One region of the Mesorhizobium sp. WSM4807 genome, then DNA from elsewhere that is predicted to be linked to it. Evidence: predicted binding sites of a transcription regulator. Region 1 holds the regulator's gene; each other region holds the start of a gene.

Region 1 (3,238 bases):
GGCACCATCATGGGATTGCTGCGCGGCGCCTTTGCGCTGGTTCCCGATTTTTCGTCGCGCCGGCCGGTCAAAAAATATGCGGCTGCTGCCGCACTCGTTTCCATCGCTGCCTATCTGATTTTTTCCGGTATCGTGGTCGCGGCTGAACGCAGCTTTATCATGCTGGCGGTAATGCTTGTCGCCGTGCTGTTCGACCGGGCGGCACTCACCATGCGCAATCTGGCGATTTCGGCCATCGCCGTCATCGTCGTGTCGCCGCACGAGGTGGTCGGCCCAAGCTTCCAGATGTCCTTCGCCGCGACCGCTGCTCTCGTGGGCGCCTATGCCGGCTGGTCCGACTATCGTGCCGACAAGGCCACCGCGCCGCCACAGCGACGGTCAACGATCGCTTTCGTCACGCGAAAACTTGCCGCTGGGACAGGTACCATCGCAATGACCTCCATCATTGCCGGCAGCGCCACCGCACTCTTCGCCATCTGGCACTTCCAGCGCGTCTCGCCGCTCAGCCTGTTCGCCAATCTGGCCGTCATGCCGATCGTCACGGTCGTCATGTTCCTGGCCGTCGTTAGCGCCTTGGCAATGCCGTTCGGCCTCGACGGCCCTTTCCTATACATGATGGGCAAGGGGCTGACGGCCATGATTGCAATATCGGGATGGATCTCCGAGCGGTCGCCGGTCGATGCCGTCGGGCTGATCTCGTTGCAGTCGGTTCTGCTGGTGACGGCCGCCCTGGTCATCGCCACGATGGCAACGACATGGTTGCGGCTTGCGGCACTTCCCTTTGCGCTCGCCGGCCTGCTGACGATTTCCGAGACGCGCACTCCCGACGTGCTGATTTCGGAAGATGCGCATCTGGTGGCGCTGCCGATCGGCGGCGGCGAACTTGCCGTCAACCGGGTGCGCTCGAACGAATTCATCACCGACAACTGGAAACATGCGCTGGTTTCAGCGACCATTGTCGAGCCGGAGACATTCGAAAAAGGAGACGTGCGGTTCGACATCGTCGACCCGGCCGACCTGCCGCCGGGAGCGCCCTTCTACTGCACTGCCGGCCTGTGCCTCGCCCGGCACCAGTCCGGCGCGATCATCGCGCTCGCCGACGACCGCAAAACCGCACGGCCAGCCTGTGCCTTTGCGGATTTGATCGTCATCGATGATGCCACAGCCTATTATAATCCCTGCCGCAATCCGCTGGTTCTCGTCGTCACCAAACGGCAGCTCGCTCGCATGGGCAGTGCCGCCGTCTTTTTCGATCCGCTATCTGCGACGACGCGCGCAGAAATCCGTTTTGCCGTCAGACAGCCCTATAGGCCTTGGCATGAGCAGCGGAGATTTTCGCGCGAGGCGAGGGGCCTGCCGCCATACCGCAGGGCCGAGAAACCCAAAAAGCCTGCCGTTCAGTAACGCCGGATCAGTCCGACGAGCTTGCCTTGCACCTTGACCCGGTCCGGCCCGAAGATGCGCGTCTCGTAGGCCGGATTGGCGGCTTCCAGTGCGATCGAGGCACCTTTGCGGCGGAACCGCTTCAGCGTCGCTTCCTCGTCGTCGACCAAGGCGACGATGATCTCGCCAGGCTGGGCGGTGTCGGCGTTGCGGATGATGACCGTGTCGCCGTCGAAAATGCCGGCCTCGATCATCGAATCACCCTTGACCTCCAGCGCGTAGTGCGTGCCGCCGGTGATCATGTCCGGTGGTACCGAGATCGAATGCGTTTGGTGCTGGATGGCATCGATCGGCACACCGGCAGCGATGCGGCCCATCACCGGTATGGAGATGGTGGCAACGACGTCGTCGTCATTGCCGGCCGCGGGCATGCGCGAAGGCGCCGGCTTGATCTGTCGTCCGAGGCTGCCCTGCCCAAGGCTGCCCTGAATGACGCTTGGCGAGAATTTGCGCGCCGCATTGAGGCCGGGCGCGATCGAATCGGGCAGGCGCAGCACCTCCAGCGCGCGGGCGCGGTTGGGCAGGCGGCGAATGAAACCGCGCTCCTCCAGTGCAGTGATCAGCCGATGGATCCCCGACTTCGAGGCGAGGTCGAGCGCTTCCTTCATCTCGTCGAACGAGGGCGGAATGCCGCTTTCCTTCAGCCGCTCGTGGATGAACATCAGCAGTTCATGTTGTTTGCGTGTCAGCATCGCGACCCCCAACAGAATCAGAAAAACAAACCCAGAACAAACACTATCTGTTCCAGTTGTGTTCCGCAACCGTTTAAAATTTAATGAATGTGTTGACGTTTTGTTCAGCGTAGCATCAGCACGCTGCACGCGGCGCCCGTCGCGGCTGGGGGAGCGAACGGCTCGCGCACGATCAGCCCGTTGGCGTCGGCCAGCATTTTGAGCATCGAGGAATCCTGGATGCCGAACGGGGTCGCCAGCAGCGTGCCGGCTTCTTCGCTCACCACGGCGCGTACATAGTCCTGCCTGAGATCGTTGGCCGGCATGGCGGCGCCGAGCCGCGCCTGACGCATGTCCTGCCGGAAGGCGCGGCCGCCGAGCCGCGCAAGCAGCGGCGTCAGAAAGAGCTGCGTGCAGACCAGGCTCGCCACCGGATTGCCAGGCAGGCCGATGCAGCGGATGTCACCCAGCCGCCCGAACATCAGCGGCTTGCCGGGCCGCATGGCGATTTTCCAGAAATCGAGCGTCATGCCTTCACCGGTCAGCACGTCATGGACCAGGTCATGGTCGCCGACCGAGGCGCCGCCCAGCGTGACGATGACGTCGGCGCCTGCGTCGACCGCTTGTTTCACCAGCGTGGCGATCGCCTCCTTGCGGTCGGGGGCGATGCCGAGATCGAGCGCGCTGGCGCCGACCGAGCGGGCCGCGGCGGCGACGCCATAGGCATTGGACGAGATGATCTGGTCGGGGCCAAGGTCGCTGCCCGGCGGCAGCAATTCGTCGCCGGTGGCGATGATGGCGACCAACGGCCGTTTCACCACGCTGACCTGCGGGTGGTTGGCCGACGCCGCCAGCGACAATGCCGCCGGATCAAGCGGGCGGCCTTTCTCCAGCAGGACGTCGCCCTTCGAGAAATCGAGCCCGAGGCGGCGGATGTTGCGGCCTTCAACCGTCGACGCGGTCACTTCGATGCTGCCGCCGCCGAGGTCGCGGACATTCTCCTGGATGACGATGGTGTCCGCGCCTGCAGGAAGCGGCGCGCCGGTGAAGATGCGCACGGCCTGCGCCGGGCCGACTGTTCCGGCAAAGCCGCGTCCGGCCGGCGCCATGCCGATCACCGAAAG
Region 2 (3,238 bases), on a different contig from region 1:
GGAAATCCTCCATCGCCGGATAGAGAATTTCCTCGACCGCCGGGTTGAGCCGGTGGATCTCGTCGATGAACAGCACGTCGCGGTCTTCGAGATTGGTGAGCAGGGCTGCGAGATCGCCGGCCTTGGCGATGACCGGACCGGAGGTCGAGCGGAAATTGACACCGAGCTCACGCGCCATGATCTGCGCCAGCGTCGTCTTGCCGAGGCCGGGCGGCCCGACGAACAGCACGTGGTCAAGCGCCTCGCTGCGGCCCTTTGCGGCCTCGATGAACACTTTGAGATTGGCCCGCACCGCCGCTTGGCCGACGAAGTCGCCGAGCGTCTGCGGCCGCAAGGTCTGCTCGGCATCCTCGCCGCGCTTGTCGGGAGCAATGAGGCGTGGCGAAAGGCTCATGCCGCCTTCCTTGCACAGGGCAGGGAACGGGACAAGCGCAGACTCACCGCGCCAGCTCCTTCAGCCCGAATCGAATAAGCTTCGAAGCATCCGCATCCTCGCCGGCGCTCTTCAGCGCCGCCGCCACCGCATTGGCGGCGGTATCGCGCGAATAGCCGAGATTGACCAGCGCCGAGACGGCGTCGGTGATCGACGCCGGCGCCACGCCATCGCCGAGTTCCTGCTTCAGGCCGATGGTGCCGGAGGCAGTGCCCGCATAGGCTGGCGCCTTGTTCTTCAGTTCGGTGACGATGCGCTCGGCCACCTTTTTGCCGACGCCGGGCGCGCGGCTGACCATGGCAATATCACGTAGCGCGATGGCATTGGCGAGATCGGCCGGCGCCAGCGTCGACAGAATGGCCAGTGCCACCTTGGCGCCGACGCCCTGCACATTGCTCATCAACAGCCGGAACCACTCGCGCTCCAGCACCGACTGGAAACCGTAGAGCCGCAGCATATCCTCGCGCACATAGGTCTCGATGAACAGCACCACCGCCTCGCCGGGTGCTGGCAAAGCGGCAAGCGTGCGCGCCGAGCAGTGGGCGACATAGCCGACGCCGTGCACGTCGATGATGCAGAAATCCTCGTCGATCTCGTCCAGCGTGCCTTTGAGCTTGCCGATCATGTGTGGTCCCTCATGCCAGCGCCATCCTCGCCATCCTATAGACAACACTCTGCCGGTGATGAGCGTGGCAGATGGCAATGGCCAGCGCGTCGGCGGCATCGTCGGTGTCGAACGTCGCCTTCGGCATCAGCACCTTGACCATCATGTGGATCTGTTTCTTGTCGCCATGGCCGACGCCGATCACCGCCTTCTTGACGGCATTGGGCGCATATTCGGCAACGACCAGACCTGCCAGCGCCGGCACCAGCATGGCGATGCCGCGCGCCTGGCCAAGCTTCAGCGTCGCGGCCGCATCCTTGTTGACGAAAGTCTGCTCGACCGCCGCCTCGTGCGGCATGGCGGTATGTAGGATCTCGGCAAGCCCATCATGCAACTGGCAAAGCCGCGTCGCCAGCGCCGCCTTGTCGTCGGAACGCACCGTGCCGGAGGCGACGAAGCGCAGCGAGTTGCCGAGGCTCTCGACGATGCCCCAGCCGGTACGCCTCAGCCCCGGATCGATACCGATGATGCGAATCGTTTCCCCCATCCGCCAAGTCTACCCTTGGCGGACAGCGATGCCAGCGAAATGTGAACAAACCAGAAACAGGCTCCGCTGCGTCCAGGAAGAGCCAAAGAGACTGTTTCGAAAGTCGCTCCGGCGAGTCATATGGTGGTGGTTTCGAGAACCGGAGCGGAGCGGACATTTGGGTCCGTGAGCGCGCGCATGGCCCCGAAAATCGGAACCGATTTTCGGAAAGGATCATGCACAAAATCAAAGTGCTACAGCGTCCTTTGCGCGTCCAAGAAGGACGCGCGGCGCTGTAGGTAAGCGCAGAAAACGCCGTCAGATGGTCGCGGGAGCACAGTTTCCAAACAGTCTCTCAGCCGCGGGCAAAAGCCGTGTTCAGCAGCGTGATCTGATCGGAAACCGGATTGACGCGGCGGCCGGATGGCGACACGTCGGCCACGGCGCCGCCGTAGATTTCCTCGTCCATGCGACGCACCAGCGCCTGCAGGCGCAGCGAGCGGTCGATGAGGTCAAGAAAATCCTTGGGCAGTTCGACCCAGCCTGCGGCATCGTTGTTGGCGGAAGCGGTGTCGAGACGCACCTTGGATTTTTCGGAAGCAACCTGATCGCGGGTCATCTCGCCGGAATTCGCCGCGCGCTGCAATAGCAGCCAAGAGGCGACCTGCATCAGCCTCGTGGTCAGTCGCATCGATTCGGCCGCATAGAGCGTCGCCGCCAGCCTGGACAGTTTCTTCGCCTCCGCCCGGCCCTTGCCGTCCAGATATTCGGCCGCCTGCTCGACCAGGCCCATCCCTTCCTGGTAGAGCGGCTTGAAGGATTGGGAGAAAACCCGGCGCTCCGCCAGCTTGATGGTTTTCGCGCTTCCCTTCGAAGGATCGTTCATCGATACGCCCTGCACTTGCCTTACAGCCGGCCGAATCGGCGCCATCGCCGTCACGCCCTGCACCCTATATGACCGAGGCTTGAAAATGCGCTTCGCCGCCGGCGAAGGCAAGCATATGTTTAACAAACGGTTAACGGCGGCGCAGGCGCCCGGCAATCCGATCGCGGACAAAAAAAGAGCCGCGGATAAGGCGGCTCTCAGGAGTTTAACAGGGAGGCGTCAAACAAAGTGGCTCCAACCACTCGGTAAGAATCCAGATCACTGGATGCACATAGTAAACGCCTGTAAAGCTTAATGAAGCCTTAACGGCGCGGATATTTTTTGAACAAGCGTCGCCCGCCTGTGCCGTAACAGCACAATATTCAGGCCTTTTGGGCCTCAAGAAGCCGCTCGGCTTTCCACACCACCGGCAGCGCGATATAGGCGAACAGCAGCAATCCCGCGTAAAAGCCCATCGAGGACGTTGCCACCAGCGGCTCGATCGCCGGGTTACCGCCAAGCATGATGTAAAGGCCGATCAACAGGCCGATGCCACTGATTGCCGTCAACCAGAAATGGACGGTGGCAAGCCTCTTTTCCGCGACTGCCGGAAACAGATGGTAGAAGAAGGCAAACACCGCCGACATCAGCCATCCGGCCACCATGGTATGGGCGTGGGTCGGCATCTGCCCATGGTCTTTGCTGATCGCCATCTGAAGGCCGAGCGCCATCCCGAACAGTGCGTAGACGACGGCCAGCGTGAAGAAATTTCGTGCTACCTTTTGCATAGTATCCCCCGATTTGCCTTTT
Region 3 (3,238 bases), on a different contig from region 1:
TCCGAACGCACGAAGACGACCGAACCCTCCGGTATGCGGCCGTGCTCCTTTTCCCATTCTTCGATGTCGGCGACCTGGAGGTGATAGCCTTCGTCGCTCTGCACCTTGCCGCTGATGTCGATCACGACGAGCGGCCGCACGGCATAAGTGGCCGGCAGGTCGCTGATCGTTGCACCGAGTGGATTCCAATGGGAGGGTGGATCGAGCTGCGTGCCATATTGGTCCGTCGTCAACTCGTAGGCGGTCGCAACGAATCCATGCTTGTCGTAGGTGAACTCTTCGCCGGCCTTGACGTAGCCCTCGATATCCCGACCGGCGACAGTCGGTTTGAACTTGGCATTGGCGAAGCCCGGCCATACAGGCTGCACCGGCTCGAAGGCGTGGGTCAGATCGATGTACTTGGCCGATTTGAGCGTGTTCTCATAAACCGACCAAAGCGACGATTCCTGCGCCAAAGCGATCGCCGGCACTGACCAAGCGGCTGCCAGCGAGGCGATACGAACGAATTTAGATACATTCATCTGCAATCTCCCCGAATATTGCTGAGTATCGCGAGTTTCCCGCAGGACGACAAGCATATGCATTCCTCCCAAGAGTATCGCGCCAATGCGGATTCCATCATGCCGCTTTCCGCCCACGGCTTGCGCGCCGCCTCATCCTAACGAAGGACGCGACGTTCCCTCGCCCGCTATGGGGAGAGTGACGACCGTCACTTCGCCGGCGCCACCCAGATTTCGGCGTCGAGCCTCTTGGTCGCAAGGCCGCGCGCGATGGCTTCGGCGCTGCGGGCGTTTTTCGATAAGGCCGCGGCCTGACGCTTGCTGATCACCAGCCCTTCGGCCAGTGCCCGGTTTCCCGAAAATACCCGCGACAGGAACGGCACGCGACTGCCGCGCGCCCGCGAAAACCGCGCCGGCATGGTTTGCCGGGCCGTGTGGGCGACGACTTCGTCGATCCAGCCTTCCGCCAACCGCGCCCCCGGCTCCAGCAGCAGCAGCCAGTCGCCCTTGGCCTGCCTGATGCCGGCAGCAATGCCGCCGCTCGCCACATAAAGGCAGCCGGCATGTTCGGCAACGCGGTGCGTCTGGTCGGTCGAGCCGGTGTCGCAGACGATGACATCGCGCACCACGCCCTCGACCGCGCCGCCAATCAGCGAGGCAAGTGTGCGGGCAAGTCTCTCTTCGTCATTCAGGGTCTGGATGAGAACGCTAAGCATCGTTAGCCGAATAGCGGAATGCGGGGCGCAGTGCCAGTTTTTGCGTCGCATCGCAAAATGTTCTTGATTTGTTCTGCTGGAAAAAATAGGATTATTTTCATGAACAGAGCGATTCGACAGCCAGCCGACAGTCGTTGGGAGAGGGCAAAAATGGAACAGATCGTACGTGCCGACATTGCCGCCTTCGGGGCTGGAAGGGCCGAGATGGCCAATGCAATGATCGAGCAGAGTGGCGTCCGAATCCGTCCAGACCGCAATCGCGGCCGGTCCGCCGGCATCAACCCGTCCGGCCGGTTCGAACCGGTCAGCCGGCATGTGTTCGATGATGGCTGGAACTCGCTGGAGGAGCTGCCGCCCTTCAAGACCGAGGTGCAGGTCGAAAAGCCGCGCACCATCATCACCCGTAACGAATCGCCCGACATTTCCTTCGACCGCTCGATCAACCCCTATCGCGGCTGCGAGCATGGCTGCGTCTATTGCTTCGCGCGGCCGACGCACAGCTTCATGGGCCTGTCGCCCGGGCTGGATTTCGAATCGAGGCTGTTCGCCAAGCCGGATGCGGCGCGGCTACTCGACAAGGAACTGTCGAAGGACGGCTACCAGCCGCGCACCATCGCCATCGGCACCAACACCGATCCCTATCAGCCGATCGAGAAGCAGTACCGGATCATGCGCGAGATCCTCGAAGTGCTGGAGGCGCGCGGCCATCCGGTCGGCATCGTCACCAAATCCGCGCTGGTGACGCGCGACATCGACATTCTGTCGCGCATGGCCGAACGCGGTCTGGCCAAGGTGGCGCTGTCGGTGACGACGCTCGACCGGATGCTGGCCAGAACGATGGAGCCACGCGCGTCGACGCCGACCAAGCGGCTGGAGGCGATCAGGCAGCTTTCGGACGCCGGCATTCCGGCCTCGGTCATGGTCGCTCCGATCATCCCCGGCCTGACCGATCAGGAGATGGAACGCATCCTCGATTCGGCACGTGCGGCAGGAGCGCGCGAGGCCGGCTATGTCGTGCTGCGCCTGCCGCTGGAGGTCGCGCCGATCTTCAAGGATTGGCTTCTGCGCCATTATCCGGACCGCTACCGTCACGTCATGTCGCTGATCCGCTCGATGCGCGACGGCAAGGATTACGATTCGGATTGGGGCAAGCGCATGAAAGGCTCCGGCCCCTATGCCTGGCAGATCGGCCGGCGCTTCGAGATCGCCGCCAAACGGCTTGGCCTCAACGCCGAACGGCGGTCCCTCAGGACCGACCAGTTCGTCGTCGCGGCCAAGGCAACCGAGCAACTGATGCTGCTGTGAAGACATCGTGTGCCGCCGCTGCCGGCGGCACATGAAAAATCCCGTCCGGCCTGTCCTTGTCCCCGGGCTTGCAGACGGTGCCCTCCGGGTCCGGTGCCTCACCCGACCCGGAGGGGCTTGCGGAGAATCGGAGCCGATGCGAACCTCGCCGCAACATGGCTCGCGCGCGTTCTGATTCTCCGCTTCTCTTCGAAATCGTTGAGAGGCCCGATTTCTCCTTCGAGACGAAGGCGATGGCCGAAGGACTATGGCCGGTGGCGGGAATGGACGAGGCAGGTCGTGGCCCGCTCGCCGGGCCGGTCGTGGCGGCAGCGGTGGTGCTCGATCCCGCCAACATTCCCGACGGCCTCGACGATTCCAAGCGCCTCAGCCATCTGCAGCGCGAGGCGCTGTTCCTGAAAATCCTAGGCTCCGCTCTTGGCGTGTCGATGGCTTCGGTCAGCGCCGAAGGCATCGATGGCAGCAATATTCTCAAGGCCAGCCTCGAGGCGATGCGCCGCGCATTGGTCGGCTTGTCAGTGCAGCCGAAATTAGCCTTGGCCGACGGGCGCGACGTGCCGCCCGGACTGCCATGCGAAGGCAGAGCGCTGATCAAGGGCGACCAGCGCTCGCAGTCGATCGCCGCCGCCTCGATCGTCGCCAAGGTGATGCGCGACCGCATGATGTGCGGCTGCGGCAGCCATCACGCGCATTATGGTTTCGAACTCCATATGGGCT
Region 4 (3,238 bases), on a different contig from region 1:
GTCGAGTTCCTGGCGCAACGCGCAACCAACAGTTGACCGCACGGTTTCCTCTGACCCTGCTTTGCTCTACCAATGCCGGTGTTCGGGCGCGCCCGGCGGGAGGGTCAGAGATGCCGAGCTTCGACAGCCTGTTCAACGCCTTCGTCACCATCCTCGTGACCATCGACCCGCCTGGCCTGGCGCCGCTCTTCCTCGCCGTGACGCGCGGCATGAACCGCGAGGAGCGCAACCAGGTTTCCGTGCGCGCCTCGATCATCGCATTCCTGGTGATGGCGCTGTTTGCAATCGCCGGCGCATCGATCCTGTCGGTGTTCGGCATCACGCTGCCGGCGTTCCGCGTCGCCGGCGGGTTCCTGCTGTTCTTCATCGCCTTCGAAATGGTGTTCGAGCGCCGGCAGGACCGCAAGGAGAAGATCGGCGACGTCGCCATCACCAAGGACATGATCCACAACATCGCCGCCTTTCCACTGGCGATCCCGCTGATCGCCGGTCCGGGCGCGATTTCAGCGACGGTCCTGCTGTCCGGCTCTTTTCCGGGTTTTGGCGCGCAGGCAGCCCTTGTCGGCATCATCGCGATCTGCCTTGTGATCACCTACCTGGTGTTTGTGCTGGCCGAGCGCATCGACCGGGTCCTCGGTCAGACCGGCCGCTCGATCCTGACACGGCTGCTCGGTGTCATCCTGGCGGCGCTCGCCGTGCAGTTCGTCGCCGACGGCATCAAGGCGCTGATGGCGGTATGAAAATGAAAGCGGCCTCGCGCTTGATTGCCGAGGCCGTCATTTTCGGCGCGCCCAGCTCGCACGACGAACCGCCGCCACTGGGTGCTATCCTACTTAGCCGTGGTGTCGATGACTTCGAAGTCGTGGGTCATCTCGGCAGTCTTGGCCAACATCGCCGTGGCTGAGCAGTATTTTTCGATCGACAGGTCGATCGCCCGTTTCACCTTGTCGCGCGAAAGCGCGCGGCCCTTGACGATGAAGCGCATATGGATGCGGGTGAACACCCGCGGCTCCTTCTCCGCCCGGTCGGCGTCGAGTTCGACCACGCAGTCTTCGACCGCCTCGCGCCCCTTTTCGAGGATGTGGACCACATCATAGGCCGAGCAGCCGCCAGTGCCGAGCAGTACCAGCTCCATCGGGCTTGGTCCCGGCGTCTTGCCTTCCGGTCCGAACGCAGTCCCCAGCACCACCTTGTGACCGCTGCCGGACTCGCCGACAAAAGTGCGCTCCTCGACCCATTTGACCCGTGCTTTCATCTGATACGTCCTTTCACCGCGCACTACTCAAACGCACAACGTCCCGAAAATCCAAGACAGATTTTCGGGACGCCAATGCGTGGCCTCAAATAGCTGGCGTTGTCAGCTCGCGCAGAGCCGTTCGCTCCGAGCGATCAGAACGGAATCTCGTCGTCCAGTTCGCGCGACGAACCGCCGCCACCCTTGTTGCCGCCACCGCCGCCGCGATTGAAACTCTCGCCCGGGCCGGACTGGCCAAAATCGGAACCGCGGCTGCTGCCGCTACCGGTATAGCTGCCGACCTGACCGCCCTCGCCCTGCCCGCGTGCGTCGAGCATCTGCAGGTCGCCACGGAATTTCTGCACCACGATTTCGGTCGTGTAGCGGTCATTGCCGGTCTGGTCCTGCCATTTGCGCGTCTGCAACTGGCCCTCGACATAAACCTTCGCGCCCTTCTTCAGATACTGCTCGGCGACCTTGGCGAGCTGCTCGTTGAAGATGACGACACTGTGCCACTCGGTCTTTTCCTTGCGCTCGCCGGAAGTCTTGTCGCGCCAGCTTTCCGAGGTGGCGACGCGGATATTGACGACCGGCTCACCCGAATTCAAACGGCGGATTTCCGGATCCGCCCCGAGATTGCCCACCAGAATGACCTTGTTGACGCTACCCGCCATGATACTTCTCCGCGCTCATCCGAAACAAAATTTCTGTCGCTCACCTTATAGACTGCGGACAATCCCCGCCTGCCGTGGCTGCCTTTTCCCACAAGGTTTTTGTTCTCTTTTTGTTCTAGGCTCATCAATCCCTACTGTCAAGGAATGTCAGCAACAAGTAGTATCTTGGGCCTGGAAATTCCACGAAATCTGGCCGCCGGGATCGAAGGTTGAACACAATGAAGACAGTTGCACATGAGGACCAGCCGCAAGAAGAGTGGCGAGCGGGAGTACAAACCCGCTGCACGTCTCGGCCCGCAACGGCGCAACTCAACTTTGCATTTTTGAACAATGGGTCGAGCCCTGGGTTGGCGCCCCGACACATTGGCACCCGGTCGAGGAGGTGCTTACTGTGATCGCTGGCAAGGCTGAAATGTGGATCGATGAGGAACGTTTGGTCTTAACTCCCGGGCAGTCCCTTGTTGTTCCCGCGCACAGGAAACATGGCTTCCGAAACGCCGACTCCGAAACGCTTCATATCCAAGCCGTGCTCGCGTCGCCAATTTTCGAGGCGACGTTCGACGGGTCCCCCGAGATGGTGAGACGCTGGCTTCTAACGAGCCTGTAAAACAGCGCCCTGCCTAAAACACCGCCAGCCTAAAACGCCGCTTGCCAAACCAATAAGTGTCGACTTATGCTTCTGCCATGATCGAAGCAGAGATTTTTCGAGCGCTTTCCGACCCGACGCGACGTGCCGTCTACGAACGGCTCGCCGCCGGCGAGATGACCGTATCGGAACTGCGCAGCGGCATGACCGTATCGCAACCGGCCGTCTCGCAGCATCTCGCAGTGCTACGCGGCGCCGGCCTAGTGGCCGAGCGGCGAGCCGGCCGCAACGCTTATTATCGCGCCGATCCGCAAGGGCTCGACCCACTGCTTGGCTGGATCGAGCGCTACCGTGCGTTCTGGCCCGAGCGTATCGAAAGGCTCAAGGCGGTTTTGAAGGATATGGACCAATGACGGCAAAACAGCATTCGGACATGGCGGCAGCTTCGATCGAGTTCGAGTGCGAGCTTCCAGAGCCGCCGGAAAAAGTATGGCGGGCGCTAACGGTGCCGGACCTGCTCGCAGCCTGGATGATGCCGAACGACATCAAACCGGAGATCGGCGGCCGCTTTGCCTTTGCTAAGGCTGATGGTCAGATCGAGTGCGAAATCCTGGACGCCGAGCCCGAACGCCTGCTGCGTTATTCCTGGCGGGAGCGGCCGGCGCCTGGCAACGCAGCGGATCCGCTTGCCAGCCCGCTGGACAGCCCAATGGATAGCATCGTCACCTTCACGCTCGACCGCAC

The links. Region 1 encodes LexA, which represses DNA repair genes until DNA is damaged. Its sites were predicted from a motif close to TGTTCNNNNTGTGTTCNG; they were not measured.
Region 2: a site for LexA is predicted at 1,626-1,643, ahead of ruvC (crossover junction endodeoxyribonuclease RuvC). Genes of this name have one in related genera too.
Region 3: a site for LexA is predicted at 1,275-1,292, ahead of AC0L3N_RS02445 (PA0069 family radical SAM protein). Genes of this name have one in related genera too.
Region 4: a site for LexA is predicted at 2,009-2,026, ahead of ssb (single-stranded DNA-binding protein). Genes of this name have one in related genera too.

What each region holds. Positions count from the first base shown of each region.
Region 1 is NZ_JBVVQY010000024.1:18,241-21,478, forward strand. It holds gene AC0L3N_RS25355 (ComEC/Rec2 family competence protein) at 1-1,404, shown strand, start outside; gene lexA (transcriptional repressor LexA) at 1,398-2,135, opposite strand; gene AC0L3N_RS25365 (molybdopterin molybdotransferase MoeA) at 2,240-3,238, opposite strand, start outside.
Region 2 is NZ_JBVVQY010000029.1:17,868-21,105, forward strand. It holds gene ruvB (Holliday junction branch migration DNA helicase RuvB) at 1-394, opposite strand, end outside; gene ruvA (Holliday junction branch migration protein RuvA) at 438-1,058, opposite strand; gene ruvC (crossover junction endodeoxyribonuclease RuvC) at 1,069-1,584, opposite strand; gene rcdA (protease adaptor protein RcdA) at 1,919-2,449, opposite strand; gene AC0L3N_RS27500 (hypothetical protein) at 2,812-3,216, opposite strand.
Region 3 is NZ_JBVVQY010000002.1:29,195-32,432, reverse strand. It holds gene AC0L3N_RS02455 (cyclase family protein) at 1-521, opposite strand, end outside; gene AC0L3N_RS02450 (glycosyltransferase) at 710-1,216, opposite strand; gene AC0L3N_RS02445 (PA0069 family radical SAM protein) at 1,367-2,521, shown strand; gene AC0L3N_RS02440 (ribonuclease HII) at 2,677-3,238, shown strand, end outside.
Region 4 is NZ_JBVVQY010000006.1:54,649-57,886, forward strand. It holds gene AC0L3N_RS09745 (hypothetical protein) at 1-36, shown strand, start outside; gene AC0L3N_RS09750 (MarC family protein) at 111-740, shown strand; gene AC0L3N_RS09755 (OsmC family protein) at 830-1,255, opposite strand; gene ssb (single-stranded DNA-binding protein) at 1,390-1,908, opposite strand; gene AC0L3N_RS09765 (cupin domain-containing protein) at 2,300-2,515, shown strand; gene AC0L3N_RS09770 (ArsR/SmtB family transcription factor) at 2,593-2,907, shown strand; gene AC0L3N_RS09775 (SRPBCC family protein) at 2,904-3,238, shown strand, end outside.